3 regions of the Kineococcus sp. G2 genome follow, and region 1 is predicted to be linked to each of the others. Evidence: riboswitches for the same ligand, from Rfam matches in the RefSeq annotation. Region 1 holds a riboswitch; each other region holds the start of a gene.
What was found. Region 1 has a riboswitch for S-adenosylmethionine ahead of V9U69_RS01530 (rhodanese-like domain-containing protein). Riboswitches for the same ligand answer to the same signal wherever they lie in the genome.

Region 1 (5,014 bases):
GTCGACGGGCGCGTGCCCCTGTTCGAGTTCGCGATCCGCTCCACGATCTCCCGCTACGACCTGGGCAGCGACGCCGGCCGGCTGGCCGCCCTGGACGCCGCCGCACCGATCGTGGCGAAGATCCGCGACAGCGGGCTGCGCCAGCGCTACGCGGTCAACCTGGACCGCTGGACGGGTTTCCTCGACGAGCGCTTCGTGCTGGACCGGGTGCGCCGGCACGCCCGCGACGGGCGCGGTGGCCGCGACGGGCGCGCGGCGCGGGAACCGGCCCAGCCCGCCGCGCCCACCACCCCCGCGGCCACCCCGGTGGCCACCGTCGACGACGCCGTCGTGCAGCTGGAGCGGTGGGTCCTGGCGTGCGTGCTGCAGGCGCCGTGGGTGGTCGCGGACGACTTCGCCGCCCTGGCCGCGGACGCCTTCGGCGTCCCCGGCCACCGCGCCGTCCACGACGCCGTCACCGCCGCCGGCGGGCCGCTGGAGGCACCCCAGGGCCCCGCGTGGGTGGAGGCGGTGCTCGCCTACGCCGACGGCCCCGTCGCCGCGCTCGTGCAGGAGCTCGCGGTGAGCGACCTGCCCGTCGGCGACGAGGAGGAGCTGGAGCGGTGGGGGCGCTCGCTGGTCGCGACGCTGGCAGGGCAGGCGACCACCCGCGCCGTCGCCGACGCCAAGCGCCGGCTGTGGAGCATCGACGCGGGCGCGCAGCCGGAGGAGTACCGCACGGCCTCGGAGGAGCTGTTCCGGCTGGAGGCGGCCCGACGGGCCTGGCAGGAGCGCGCCCAGGGCCTGTGAGCCCTGCGGCGCTGCGGGTCCCGGCCCGGGCGGGGCGCCGCGCCCCGTGACGCAGGCACCCGTGCGGGGCTGGTACGGTTGACGTGCTGTCGCCGGGGGTTCACCCGGTGGTGGTCCCGCATAGCTCAATTGGCAGAGCAGCCGGCTGTTAACCGGCAGGTTGTTGGTTCGAGTCCAACTGCGGGAGCTTCCCGAGGGGGTCTGCGCACGCAGGCCCCCTTCGTCGTCCCCGCCGGGACCCGCGACCCGTCGGAGGTGCCCGTGCCCGCTCGCCGATCCGGCGCCCTCGCCGCGATCCTCGCCCCCCTGGTGCTCCTGCTGCTGGCGGTGGCGCTGTGGCGGGCCCTGGCACCGGGCACCGGCCCGCAGGAGCGTCCCGCCGCGACGGGGAGCGCTGCCCGGGCGCTCGCCGCCCTGGAGGTCCGCGAGGAGGCGTCGTCCGCCGGGTACCAGCGCACCCGCTTCGGGGAGAGCTGGGTCGACGTCGACGGCAACGGCTGCCGCACCCGCGACGACGTCCTGCAGCGCGACCTCGTCGACGTCCGCCTCGCCGACGACGGCTGCACCGTGCTCTCCGGCACCCTGGTGGACCCCTACTCCGGGGAGGAGATCGCCTTCCGGCGCGGCGAGCGGACCAGCGCCGAGGTGCAGGTCGACCACGTCGTGGCGCTGGCCGACGCCTGGCGCACCGGTGCCCAGAAGCTCAGCGCCCAGGAGCGGGTCGCGTTCGCCAACGACCCCCTGGAGCTGCTCGCGGTGGACGGCTCCCTCAACCAGTCCAAGGGGGACGACGACGCCGCGCAGTGGCTGCCGCCGGTGGGGGAGTGCGAGTACGTGGCCCGGCAGGTCGCCGTCAAGAGCGCCTGGGGGCTGTGGGTGACGCCCGCCGAGCGCGACGCGATGGCGGACGTGCTGGCCGGCTGCCCCGGGCAGGAGCTGCCGGCCTCCTGACGCCTCGCCCACCGCGCCGGGTCCAGCGCGGCGGGTCCGGCGCGGTCCGCCGATGCCCTAGGCTGGCCTGACCATCCAGAGCGGCCGAGAGACCTGGCTCGACGACGCCGCAGCAACCCCCCTCGGGAGGGTGCTCATGCCAGGACCGATGGAGGCTTCGTGAGCTACGCCGGCGACCTCACCCCGCGTGAGGCGTTCGAATTGCTGCGTGACGACGGTGACGCCGTCCTCGTGGACGTCCGCACCGAGGCGGAGTGGACGTACGTCGGGGCGCCCGACGCCGCCGAGCTGCGCCGACCACCGGTGTTCGCCTCCTGGCTGCCCGTGGAGCAGGACGCACCCGGTGCGAGGTTCCTGGCGGAACTGGCGCGCGCGGGGGTCGAACCGGGCCGGAGCGGCCCGGTGGTGTTCCTGTGCCGTTCCGGCAAGCGCTCCGTCGCCGCCGCCGAGGCCGCCACCGCCGCGGGGATCACCCCCAGCTACAACGTCCTGGACGGTTTCGAGGGCGACCTGGACGAGCACGGCCACCGCGGTGGCGCCGGCTGGCGCGCTCAGGGCCTGCCGTGGCGGCAGTCGTGAACGCGCAGCAGCCGAACCCCTGGCGCCCCGACACCACCGCCGTGCGCGCGGGCCTGGCCCGCTCGGGTTTCGAGGAGACCTCGGAGGCGATGTACCTCACCTCCGGGTACGTGTACGAGTCCGCCGCCGCCGCGGAGGCCGCGTTCACCGGTGAGGTGGACCGCTACGTCTACTCCCGCTACGGCAACCCCACCGTCTCCGTGTTCACCGAGCGGTTGCGGGCCCTGGAGGGCGCCGAGGCGTGCTACGGCCTGGCCAGCGGCATGTCCGCGGTGTTCTACGCGCTCGGTGCGCTGCTCGGCGCCGGGGACCGGGTCGTGGCCGCCCGCAGCCTGTTCGGGTCCTGCTACGTCATCCTCGACGAGATCCTGCCCCGATGGGGCGTGACGACGGAGTTCGTCGACGGCGAGGACATCGCCCAGTGGGAGAGGGCGCTCGCCACGCCCGCGCAGGCGGTGTTCTTCGAGACGCCCGCGAACCCCATGCAGACCCTCGTGGACGTCGAGGCGGTCGCGGAGCTCGCGCACGCGGCCGGCGCGGTGGTGGTGGTGGACAACGCCTTCGCCAGCCCGGTGGGGCAGCGGCCCCTGCGGTTCGGCGCCGACGTCGTCGTGTACTCCGCGACCAAGCACATCGACGGCCAGGGCCGCGTCATGGGCGGTGCGGTGCTCGGCACGACGGAGTTCATCGAGGGCCGGTTCCAGGAACTGACCCGGCACACCGGGCCGACGCTCAGCCCGTTCAACGCGTGGACGCTCGCGAAGGGCCTGGAGACCCTCGGCCTGCGCGTGCGGCACTCCGCGGCCACCGCCCTGCGCATCGCCGAGCACCTGGAGGAGAGCGGTGCGGTGCGCTGGGTGCGCTACCCGCTGCTGGCCTCGCACCCGCAGTTCGACCTGGCGAAGCGGCAGATGGAGCTCGGCGGCACCGTCGTCACGTTCGAGCTGGACGCGCCGGCCGGCCGCGGCAGGGAACGCGCCTTCGAGGTGCTCGACGCCCTGGGCACCATCGACATCTCCAACAACCTCGGCGACGCGAAGTCCCTCGCGACGCACCCCGCCACCACCACGCACCGCCGCCTCGGTGAGCAGGGCCGTGCCGCGATCGGCCTGTCCGACGCGGTGCTGCGCCTGTCGGTGGGCCTGGAGGACCCCGACGACCTGCTCGAAGACCTGGACCGCGCGCTGCGCCGCTGACGTCCCCCGAAACCCCGATCGGAGCCCCCCTTCGTGACCAGCACCACCCGCCGCATCCCCGTCAGCCACGCCGGCAGCCTGCCCCGCACCCCGGAGCTCATCGCGGCGAACGAGGCCCGCCGCGTCGGCGAGGACGGTCTCACCCTGGAGCGCACCCCCGAGTTCGACGCGCTGCTGACCGACGCCGTCGTCGACCTCGTGCGCCGCCAGCGGGACCTGGGCGTCACCCTCGTCGGCGACGGCGAGTACGGCAAGGCCATGACCAGCGCCGTGGACTACGGCGCCTGGTGGTCCTACTCGTTCCAGCGCGTGGCGGGCCTGGAGGTCACCGGTGAGGACCTCTTCACCCAGCCGGTCGTGCGTTCCGAGCCGGGGAAGGTGCGGCTGACGAGCTTCCCGGACCGCCGCGACTGGACGACCTTCAAGGACGCCTACACCGACCCCACCGCGGGGATCATGACGGGCAAGCAGGCGACCGCGTTCCCCGCCACGACCGGCCCGCTGCGCTACGTCGGGCAGGAGGCCATCGCCTCCGACGTCGCGAACCTCGTCGCCGGCCTGGAGGCCGCCGGACTGGAGCGCAGCCAGGGGTTCATCACCTCCCTGTCCCCGGGCAGCGGTGCGCGCATCGCCAACCGGTACTACGCCACGGAGGAGGAGCACATCTGGGCGTGGGCGGAGGTGATGCGCGAGGAGTACCGCGCCGTCGTCGACGCGGGACTCGTGCTGCAGATCGACGACCCGTCGATCGCCGAGAACTGGGACCAGATCAACCCCGAGCCCAGCGTCGAGGACTACCGCGAGTTCACCCGGATCCGCGTGGAGGCGCTGAACCACGCCATCCGCGACCTGCCGTCCGAGCAGATCCGCTTCCACCTGTGCTGGGGCAGCTGGCACGGCCCGCACACCACCGACATCGAGTTCCGGCACATCGCCGACCTCATGCTGCAGATCGACGCCGGTTCGTACTCCTTCGAGGCGGCCAACGCCCGCCACGAGCACGAGTGGAAGGTGTGGAAGGACCTCGAGCTGCCCGCGGGCAAGACGATCGCGCCGGGGATCGTCAGCCACGCCACGAACGTCGTCGAGCACCCCGAGCTCGTCGCCGACCGCATCGAGCGGTTCGCCTCGGTGGTGGGGGCGGAGAACGTGATCGCCGCCACTGACTGCGGTCTCGGCGGCCGCATCCACCCGCAGATCGCCGTCGCGAAGCTCGCCGCCCTCGGTGAGGGGGCGGAGATCGCCAGCCGGCGCCTGTTCGGCTGAGGCGCTCGCGCCGGCCGCTCGTCCCGGGCGGCGGGGAACCCCTGCGTCGCGGCGCGCCGCAGGGGTTTCCCGGATCCACGCCGCCCGCGGTGACCGTTCCAGTACGGTGCGCGCGGGAGCGCAGCCGCTCCCGCCGGGCGCACGAGGGGGAACCGTGGGACTGAGGACGTGGGGACGGCGCGGTGCCGCCGCAGCGCTGGTCGTGGCCGGAACGGGTCTCCTGGGGGCCGGGC
Region 2 (5,014 bases), on a different contig from region 1:
GGATCACGGGGCGGCCGCCGGCGCGGCCGGGCCGAGGGCGCCGGCGATGCGCTCCAGGCCCTCCACGGCCAGCGGCGTCGCCGGCTCCGTGAAGTTGAACAGCTGCACCAGGACCTCGCCGTCGCGCACCGCGCTGAGCGCCTGCGCGCCGGGCAGCGCCGTCACCGCCGAGCGCACCGCGGCCGGGTCGCCGTCGCTGTGCAGCAGCACCAGCACCTGCGGGTCGCGGGCCAGCAGCTCCTCGGGCGTGACCTCGAAGACGCGCTCGCCGACGTCGGCGAACACGTTGGTCAGCCCCGCCGCCTCCAGCTGGGGGGTGGCGGTGCTGGCGGCGCCGTAGGCGTAGGTGACGCCCCCGCCGACCGTGGGGTACAGGACAGCGGCCGTGCGCCGCGGGGCCCCGGCGGCCAGTGCCGCGTCCGTGCGCTCGCGCACCGCCTCCACGCGCTCGCGCAGGCCGTCGGCGACCTCTCGGGCGCGCTCCTCGCGGTGGAAGACGCGCCCGTACAGCTCCACCTGCGCGTACACGCTCTCGAAGCCGGGCTCCCCGCCCCCGGCGGGGCACAGGGCGGGTTCCTCCAGCAGCGGGACGCCCGAGGCGGCCAGCGAGGCGCGGTCCAGGCCGTCGACCTCGCCGAGCACCAGGTCCGGGCGCTGGGCGAGCACCACCTCGCGGGAGATGCGCAGGTGCCCGCTGGTGTCGGTGCGGTCCGTCAGCAGCGGCACCGCCTCCAGCTCCCGCAGCGCCGCCGCGTCGTAGTACTCCTGCGGGTAGAGCCCGGCGCGGGCCACGGCCCGGTCGAGCACCCCGAGGGCGTGCAGGTACGGCACGGGGGCGCTCTTGAGCAGGACCACCCGCTCCGGCGGGGTCGTCAGCCGCACCTGCTCACCGCAGTTGACGACCTCCAGGAGCTCGCCACCGGTGCCGTCCGCGCCGTCGGCCGGGCCGGCGCCGCAGGCGGCGGTGAGCAGGGCGCAGGCGGCGGCCAGGGCGGCGGGGGAGCGGCGGGTGGTGCGCAGGGCGGGCACGGGTCTCTCCTCGGGTCAGGCGGCGGTGCGGGTGCCGCGCACCAGCCACAGCAGGAACGGGCAGCCGGCGAGCGCGGTGACGATGCCGATGGGCAGCTCCTGCGGGGCGAGCACCGTGCGGGCCAGCAGGTCGGCCGCCACCAGGAACGCCGCGCCCAGCAGGGCGGCGGCCGGCACCGACCAGCGGTGCGCACCGCCCACCAGGCGGCGGGCGAGGTGGGGCACGACGAGGCCGACGAAGCCGATCGCACCGGAGGCGGCGACGAGCACGCCCACGCACAGGGAGACCGCGACGAGCAGCGCGGTGCGGAACGCGGCGGGGGAGACGCCCAGGCCGCGGGCGGTCTCGTCGCCCAGGGCGAGGGCGTCCAGGCGCGGCCCCCACGCGGTCAGGGCCGCGACGGTGCCGGCGGCCACGACGAGCACGGCGGTCAGCGGGGCGCCCCAGGAGGCCAGGCCGAGCGAGCCCAGCAGCCAGAACACCACCGAGCGGGCGCCCTCGGCGGAGCCGGAGGCGAAGACGAGGAAGCTGGTGGCGGCGTGCAGGGCGTACCCGACGGCCACGCCCGCCAGCAGCAGCCGCGCCGAGGTGACCCGCCCGGCGCCGCGGGCGACGGCGTACACCAGCACCGCCGCGGCCAGCGCGCCGGTGAACGCGCTGCCGGACAGGGCGTGCTCGCCCCAGCCGGCGCCGGCGCCCAGCAGGATGGCGGCGGCGGCGCCCGTGGAGGCGCCGGAGGTCACGCCCAGCAGCTGCGGGTCGGCCAGCGGGTTGCGGACCATGGCCTGCATCGCCGCCCCGCACACGGCCAGGCCCGCGCCGACCGCCAGGCCCAGCAGCACCCGCGGCAGCCGCACCTGCCACACCACCGCGTCCTCGACCGGGCCCCAGGCGGGGGTGGCCGGTGCGCCGAGCAGGTGGTGGGCGCTGATGCGCAGCACGTCACCGGGGGCCACGGCCGCCGCCCCCACCGCCGCGCCGGCCAGGGCGGCGGCGACGGCGGCCGCGACGAGGGCGGCCAGCACCAGGGTCCGGCGGCGGGTGGCGGCGCGCCGGCCCAGCGGGTCGCGCAGCGGGGCGGGCGTGGGACGGGGCGGGGCGCCGGCTGTCGGCACGGGACCTCCTGCGGCGCGGCGGGCTGGTGCTGTTGCAATCTACTCGCGACAAGGGCACCGCCCCGCGCTCGGCTCCCCGGTGCGGACGCGGATCCGGGCCGATCCGGGCCCGTCCGGGCCGACCCGGGGGTGGACCGGTGCGTTTTGACGTCCGATCCAGCGCCTCCTACGATTTGCGACGGCATCGAGTGTCAGCGACAAGCCCTGGCTTGCTGACCGGCAACCCTCGTCCGCGGTGGGGTGCTCCAGGTGAAAGCCCGGCGGGACGGAGCGTCCCGCAAGCGTGTGGCCGCCCGTCGCAGCAGCGACGGACCGGCCTGGCCGAGCAGGAGGCGACCCGTCGTGAGCCCACGCGCCACGTCCCCCTCGTGTCCCCGGGGCGGTACCGCCGCCGGCGGCTGACCGCCCCTCCCCGGCGAGCGCCCCTCGCCGCTCCCGCCGGCCGCGCGCCGGAGGCACCCCGAGAGCCCGCACCACCCCACGAGGAGACCCGAGTTGTCCAGCGCCGCCACCCCTCCCTCCCTGCCCGACAAGCCCGGGCGCAGCAAGCTGCCGATCGTCATCGGCGTCGCCGTCCTCGCGGTCGTCGCGATCGTCGTCGCGCTCGTCGTGCGCAACACCGGTGACGACGAGACCGCCACCACCGCGGCGGGCGAGACGCAGACCGTGCGCATCGGCGTCACCGACCAGGCCGAGCCGTACTGGCAGACCTACGTCGACCTGGCCCGCGAGCGCCTCGGCGTGGACGTGGAGCTGGTGAACTTCTCCGACTACAGCCTGCCGAACCCGGCTCTGAGCCAGGGCGAGGTCGACCTCAACCAGTTCCAGCACACCCAGTACCTGGCGAACTACAACGTCACCGCGGGCGACGACCTGCAGCCGATCGGCTCCACCGCCGTGTACCCGCTGCCGCTGTACTCCACCCGGTACGACGACCCCTCGCAGCTCCCGCAGGGCGCGAAGGTCGCCGTCCCGGACGACGCCATCAACGAGGCGCGTGCGCTGCTCGTGCTGCAGGACGCGGGCCTGCTGACCCTCGCCGACGGCGGTTCCGCCTTCTCCACCGTGCAGGACGTGCAGGACGCGAAGGTCGAGGTCGTCCCGCTGGACGCCTCCCAGACCGCCGGTGCGCTGCAGAACGGCTCCGTCGCCGCCGCCGTCGTCAACAACAACTACGCCACCAGCGCCGGGCTCGCCGTCGAGGACGTCGTCCACCAGGACGACCCCGAGAGCGCGGCCTCGGTGCCCTACGTGAACCTCTTCGTCTCGCGCGCCGAGGACACCGGCAACCAGACCTACCTGGACCTCGCCGAGCTCATCCACGACCCCGCCGTGCAGGCGGAGTTCGTCGAGAGCTACCCGCAGGCCGTCGTCCGCGACGTCGACCCCGCCACCCTGCAGGAGCAGCTGGCGGACGTCGAGGAGGACGCGCGGGCGGCGCAGGGCTGACGTGGCAGAACCCATCGTCCGCCTGACGGGCGTCACCAAGCGGTACGAGCGCGGCGGCAAGGCCGTCGCCGCCGTCGACGACGTCAGCCTCGACGTGCACGAGGGGGAGGTCCTCGCCGTCATCGGGTACTCCGGCGCCGGCAAGTCCACCCTCGTGCGGCTGGTGAACGCCCTGGAGGCGCCCACCTCCGGCACCGTGACCGTCGCCGGGCAGGACCTCACCCGGCTGGGCGAGAAGGAGCTGCGCCGGGCGCGCCAGCGCATCGGCATGATCTTCCAGCAGTTCAACCTGTTCCGATCGCGCACCGTCGCCGGGAACGTCGCCTACCCGCTGAAGGTGGCCGGCGTCCCCCGGGAGCAGCGCGACGCCCGGGTCGCCGAGCTGCTCGACTTCGTCGGCCTGCTGGACCGCGCCCACGCCCACCCCGAGCAGCTCTCCGGCGGGCAGAAGCAGCGCGTCGGCATCGCCCGCGCGCTGGCGACGAACCCGCCGCTGCTGCTGGCCGACGAGGCCACCAGCGCGCTGGACCCGGAGACCACCACCGAGGTCCTCTCGCTGCTGCGGCGGGTCAACCGCGAGCTCGGCGTGACCATCGTGGTCATCACCCACGAGATGGACGCCGTGCGGCAGATCGCCGACCGGGTCGCGGTCATGGAGGCCGGCCGCGTCGTCGAGGTCGGCGACGTCTACGACGTGTTCTCCACCCCGCAGACCGCCCCGGCGCAGCGGTTCGTGCGCAGCGTCCTGCACGACCGGCCCACCCGGGAGCAGCTGGCGCGGCTGCGCGAGCACCACCCCGGGCGCGTGGTCACCGTGCAGATCACCGACGAGGTGGGCCTGCAGAAGCGGATCGACGACGCGTTCGCCACCGCCGGGGTGCGCACCGAGCTCGTGCACGGCGGGGTGGGGGAGCTGCGCGAGCGGCGCATCGGCTCCCTCACCTACGAGGCCACCGGCCCCGACGCCGCCGTGGACGCCGCCCTGACCGCTCTGCGCGACGCGGGCGTGCGGGCCGAGGAGGAGGTCTGACGTGGAGGGTTTCCTCAGCACGCTCGACGTCTACGTCGAGTCCATCTGGGAGACGCTGTTCATGGCGCTCGTCTCGATGGTCGCCTCCGGCGTCCTCGGGCTGGCGCTCGGGATCGCCCTGTACGCCACCCGCCCCGGTCACCTGCTCGGCAACCGGGCCGTGTTCGGCGTCCTCGGCGTCGTGGTGAACATCGTCCGCCCCATCCCGTTCGTCATCTTCCTGGCGGCGGTCACGCCGCTGCAGATCGCGGTGCTCGGCACCACCATCGGCACCGGGGCGGTGACGTTCGCGATCGCGCTGGCCGCGGCGTTCGCCGTCTCCCGCATCGTCGAGCAGAGCCTCGTCGGGGTGGACCCCGGCGTGGTGGAGGCCGCCCGCGCGGCCGGCGC
Region 3 (5,014 bases), on a different contig from region 1:
TGGTCGGCACGGGTGTGGGGTACGGGCTCGTCGTGCACGACGAGGTGCTGGACCACCCGGACGCCGGGGTGGGCCTGCTGGGGCACTTCCCGCTGGACCCCACCGGTCCCCTCTGCCCGGACGGGCACACCGGCTGCGCGGAGGCGATGCTCACCCGGGAAGCCGTCGAGGTGCGCGCCGGGCTGGCGCTGCGCCGACCGGTCGCGTTCGACGAGGTGCTGGCCCTGGCCGCGGCCGGCGAGCCGCTGGCGCGCCGGGTGGTCGACGACTCCGCCCGGGCGCTGGGCGTCCTGCTGGCGGCGATCGGGAACCTGACGATGCCGCGCAAGGTGCTGGTGTCCGGGGAGAACGCCGGGCTGGCGGAGGTGGGTGCCGAGGCGATGGAGTCGGGGATCCGCGCGCACCGCAACCCGCACGCCTCCGAGCTGGACGTCGACGTGCAGCACACGGGTTTCCCCGAGTGGGCGCGCGGCGCGGCGGTCACCGCCATCCGCACGTTCGTCCTGGGGCACCACCGCTGACCCGCCGCACCACCGGCACCGGCAGCCGGCTCGTGTGCGAGGTGCCCGTCAGCGGCGGCGGGCCACCAGGTGCCAGAACCGGGCGGTGCGCCGGAACTCCTCGCGCCGGCCGAGCTCCACCTCCAGCTCCTCCAGGTCCGCCACGACGCGCTCGTCGGTGCGCTGCGCCTCCTCCAGCAGCGTCGTCACCGTCAGCACCCCGGCACGGCCGTCGACCTCGCACCCGGCGTCCACCGCGGCCGCCTCGACGACGGCGGGGTCCAGGCGCAGCACCGAGCGGCCGGTGCCGGGGTCCGCACCGCGCTCGGCGTCCAGCAGCACCCACGCCTGCGCCGGGCCGTCGCGCAGCGCCGCGGTCAGCACGTCGGCGGCCGGGTTCGGCGCCATCAGCGACAGCAGCCCGCCGGGGCGCAGGGAGGACGCCAGCACCGCCACGTCGGCGCCGACCTGCGCGAGGCTGCCGCGGTGCTGCAGCACGTCGTGGCACAGCACCACGTCGAACGACCCGGATCCGCCGGCGCGGTGCCGGGTCAGCGCGGCCAGGGCGGTGAGGTCCTCCAGGTCCGCCGCCACGGTGCGCACCCGATCGCCGACCCCGGCGGCCGCCGCCGCGGCGCGCGCCGCCCCCAGCACGTCCGCGGAGGTGTCCAGCACCGTCACCTCGTGGCCGGCCAGGGCCAGCTGCAGCGCATCGCGCCCGTCGCCGCCACCGGCGTCCAGCACCCGCAGCGGCGCCGGGCCCAGCCGCGCGCACCGCTCGCGCAGCAGCGCCGCCAGCACCCGGTAGCGCAGCCGCCCCCACGGGGACTCCTGCCAGGTGGCCCAGGCGGCGGCCTCGCGGCGCGCGTCCTCGGACGCCGCCCCGCCGTCCGCGGCGGGCGTGCTGGTGCTCATGCCGTGCCTCCCCCATCGGTCCTGGCGTGAGCACCCTCCGCGCGGGGGTTGCTGCGGCGTCGTCGAGCCAGGTCTCTCGGCCGCTCTGGATGGTTCGGCCAGGGTACGGCACCGGCCGGGCCGGCACGGGGAGCCGCGCTGGGCCCCGGCCCACCCGCCCGGCGCGGATACGCTGGCGGCCCGACCCACGACCCCGGGAGGCCCCGCCCGCATGAGCACCGTCCCCGTCACCGCCGGCGACGACCTGGTCTTCCCCCCGCCGCTCGAGTTCGCCGCCCGCGCCAACGTGGGCGCGGAGGAGTACGCGCGCGCCGCGGCGGACCCGGAGGCGTTCTGGGCCGAGCAGGCCGGCCGGCTGCAGTGGGACGAGCCCTTCACCACCGTCTTCGACGGCTCGACGCTGCCGACGGCGCAGTGGTTCACCGGCGGGAAGCTGAACGTGGCGGTGAACTGCGTGGACCGGCACGTCGCCGCCGGGCGCGGGGAGAAGGTGGCCCTGCACTGGGAGGGTGAACCCGGCGACTCGCGCACCACCACCTACGCCCAGCTGCAGGACGAGGTGTGCCGGGCGGCGAACGCCCTGCAGGAGCTGGGCGTCGGCCACGGCGACCGGGTCGTGCTGTACCTGCCGGTGCTGCCGGAGACGATCGTGACGACGATGGCGTGCGCGCGCATCGGCGCGGTCGTGTCGCTGGTGTTCGGGGGTTTCTCCGCCGAGGCGCTGCGGTTCCGGGTCCAGGACACCGGGGCGAAGCTGCTGGTGTGCACCGACGGGCAGTTCCGCCGCGGGAAGGCGGTGGCCGTCAAGGGCGCCGCGGACGCCGCGGTGGAGGGCCTGGACCACGTCGAGCACGTGCTGGTGCTGCGGCGCACCGGGGACCTGACGCCGGACGTGCCGTGGACGCCGGGCCGGGACGTGTGGTGGCACGACGTCGTGGACCGGCAGAGCACCGAGCACGCCGCGCCGTCCTTCGACGCCGAGAACCCGCTGTTCATCATCTACACCTCCGGCACGACGGGTAAGCCGAAGGGCCTGGTGCACACCAGCGGCGGCTACCTCACCCACGCGTCCTGGTCGCACTGGGCGGTGTTCGACGTCAAGGACGACGACGTCTACTGGTGCCAGGCGGACCTGGCGTGGGTGACGGCGCACACCTACGAGATGTACGGGCCGCTGTCGAACGGCACCACCCAGGTCATCTACGAGGGCTCCCCGCTGACCCCGCACCCGGGCCGGCACTTCGAGATCATCGAGAAGCACCGGGTGACCACCTACTACACTGCCCCCACGCTGGTGCGCACGTTCATGAAGCACGGCCCGGAGCTGCCCGCCCGCTTCGACCTGTCCTCGCTGCGGCTGCTGGGCTCGGTGGGCGAGGCCATCAACCCCGAGGCGTGGCTGTGGCTGCACCGCGAAGTGGGTGGCGGCCGCTGCCCGATCGTGGACACCTGGTGGCAGTCGGAGACGGGCGCGGCGGTGGTCGCTCCCCTGCCCGGGGTGACCCCGCTCAAGCCCGGCTCGGGCACCGTCCCGCTGCCGGGCCTGGCCGCCACCGTCGTCGACGACGCCGGCCGCGAGACGGCCCCCGGCGAGACCGGCGTCCTCGTCATCACCCGCCCGTGGCCGGGCATGGCCCGCACCGTGTGGCGCGACCACGAGCGGTTCGTGAAGTCCTACTGGGAGCCGTACGCGCAGCAGGGCTGGTACCTGGCCGGCGACGCGGCGACGAAGGACGCCGACGGGTACGTCTGGATCGGCGGGCGCATCGACGACGTCCTCAACGTCTCCGGGCACCGGCTGTCCAGCATCGAGCTGGAGTCGGCGCTGGTGTCCCACCCGCGGGTGGCCGAGGCCGCGGTCGTCGGCGCTCCCGACGAGACGACGGGGCAGCGGATCGTCGCGTTCGTCATCACCCGCGGCGACGCGGCGGGCACCTCCGACGCGGCGCTGGCCGAGGAGCTGCGCGCGCACGTCGCCGAGGCGATCGGCCCGGTCGCCAAGCCCCGCGACGTGGTCGTGGTCCCCGACCTGCCGAAGACCCGCTCGGGGAAGATCATGCGCCGGCTGGTGGCGGACGTGACGGCCGGCCGCGGCGGCGGGGACGTCACCTCCCTGCAGGACGAGACGGCCCTGACCGCCGTCGAGGCCGCCTGGGCCGCGTACGCCGCCTCCCGCTGACCCCTCCTGCCGCGGAAACCATGGTTTCCGCCCTTCGAAGGACCCTCTGCGGGGCGGAAACCATGGTTTCCGCGGCAGGAGGGGCGGTGCGGGAAGGGGAGGATTCGGCACCGCCTCAGGAGATCTGCAGGCCGCCGTTGACGTCGTAGGTGGCGGCGGTGACGTACCCGGCGTCCGGGCCGAGCAGGAACTCCACCAGCGCGGCCACGTCGTCGACGGTGCCGACCCGTCCCACCAGGGCGTCGGCGGCCATCGCCGCCCGCCGCTCGTCGGTGAGCGGCCCGCCCATGATGTCGGTGTCCACCGGTCCCGGGGCGACGCAGTTCACCGTCACGCCCAGCGGGCTGACTTCCCGGGCCAGGGCCCGCGTGAGGCCGATGATCGCCGCCTTGGAGGCGCTGTAGGCGACCTTGGAGTAGGTGCCGCCGCCGCGCTGGGCGGAGACCGAGGAGGCGCTCACCACGCGCCCCAGGCCGCGCTCGACCATGCCCCGCACGAACCGCTGCGTGACGAGGAACGTGCCGCGCGCGTTGACGGCCATGACGCGGTCCCACTCCTCGGGGGTGGTGTCCAGGAACGGGGTCGGCGAGCTGACGCCCGCCAGGTTCACCAGCCCGACGACGGGCGGCAGGTCGCGCTCGACCGCGGCGGCGGCCGCCTCCACCGACGCCGGGTCGGCGACGTCGACCTGCACGCCGATCGCCGCGGCCCCCTCCTGCTCCAGCTCCCCGGCGACGGTGCGCGCGGCCGCGCCGTCGAGGTCGAGGACGGCGACGGACCAGCCGCCGCGCGCCAGGCGGTGCGCGAGGGCCCGCCCGATGCCGCGCGGCGAGCCCCCTCCGGTGACGACGGCGGTGCGGGCGGTCGGGAACTCGGTGGCCATCGGGTCCTCCTCGCAGGCGCTCGGGGCGCCGCCGCGCCCTCGGGGCGCCGCCGCGCCCTCGCGGCGACGCCGGGAACCCTAGACGCGCACGCCTGCGCCCGCACGGGTCGACAGGGGCGACGGGGCGCCGCCCGCGGGGACCGCCCCGCTCAGGCGCCGACGCCCCCGGCCCGGCGGGCGGCCTCGACGTCCATCCAGCTGACCTCCCACACGTGCCCGTCCGGGTCGCGGAAGCTCACCCCGTACATCCAGCCGAAGTCCACCGCCGGCGCGCACCCGGAGCCGCCGGCTCCGAGTGCAGGAAGCCCCTCCACTTCTCCGGCGCGTGCAGCAGGGCGAGGCGAAGGACGCCTCGGAGGCCCCCAGGTCGCCCACCGGCAGGTTGACGAAGATCATGCGCACGGCCGGTCTCCTTCGCGGGTCGGGGCACGGGCGGGCCCTCCCGCCCGTGGAGACCTCAGCGCGGCGCCGGGCTCATCGGCGCGTCAGAGGTTCGGGAACCACAGCCCGATCTCGCGGGCGGCGGACTCCTCCGAG

Region 2: another riboswitch for S-adenosylmethionine. It lies ahead of V9U69_RS03750 (MetQ/NlpA family ABC transporter substrate-binding protein); the one in region 1 lies ahead of V9U69_RS01530 (rhodanese-like domain-containing protein).
Region 3: another riboswitch for S-adenosylmethionine. It lies ahead of V9U69_RS01100 (class I SAM-dependent methyltransferase); the one in region 1 lies ahead of V9U69_RS01530 (rhodanese-like domain-containing protein).

The regions. Positions count from the first base shown of each region.
Region 1 covers NZ_JBBBEM010000008.1:58,293-63,306, forward strand. The annotation lists gene dnaG (DNA primase) at 1-789, shown strand, start outside; tRNA gene V9U69_RS01520 (tRNA-Asn) at 904-976, shown strand; gene V9U69_RS01525 (HNH endonuclease family protein) at 1,051-1,740, shown strand; SAM riboswitch class I at 1,809-1,895, shown strand; gene V9U69_RS01530 (rhodanese-like domain-containing protein) at 1,900-2,319, shown strand; gene V9U69_RS01535 (O-succinylhomoserine sulfhydrylase) at 2,304-3,515, shown strand; gene V9U69_RS01540 (cobalamin-independent methionine synthase II family protein) at 3,549-4,781, shown strand; gene V9U69_RS01545 (excalibur calcium-binding domain-containing protein) at 4,936-5,014, shown strand, end outside.
Region 2 covers NZ_JBBBEM010000017.1:56,620-61,633, forward strand. The annotation lists gene V9U69_RS03735 (ABC transporter ATP-binding protein) at 1-7, opposite strand, end outside; gene V9U69_RS03740 (ABC transporter substrate-binding protein) at 4-1,029, opposite strand; gene V9U69_RS03745 (FecCD family ABC transporter permease) at 1,045-2,145, opposite strand; SAM riboswitch class IV at 2,326-2,435, shown strand; gene V9U69_RS03750 (MetQ/NlpA family ABC transporter substrate-binding protein) at 2,641-3,594, shown strand; gene V9U69_RS03755 (methionine ABC transporter ATP-binding protein) at 3,596-4,624, shown strand; gene V9U69_RS03760 (methionine ABC transporter permease) at 4,686-5,014, shown strand, end outside.
Region 3 covers NZ_JBBBEM010000007.1:22,531-27,544, reverse strand. The annotation lists gene V9U69_RS01105 (ROK family transcriptional regulator) at 1-521, shown strand, start outside; gene V9U69_RS01100 (class I SAM-dependent methyltransferase) at 570-1,415, opposite strand; SAM riboswitch class I at 1,425-1,511, opposite strand; gene acs (acetate--CoA ligase) at 1,627-3,594, shown strand; gene V9U69_RS01090 (SDR family NAD(P)-dependent oxidoreductase) at 3,710-4,477, opposite strand; gene ndk (nucleoside-diphosphate kinase) at 4,963-5,014, opposite strand, start outside.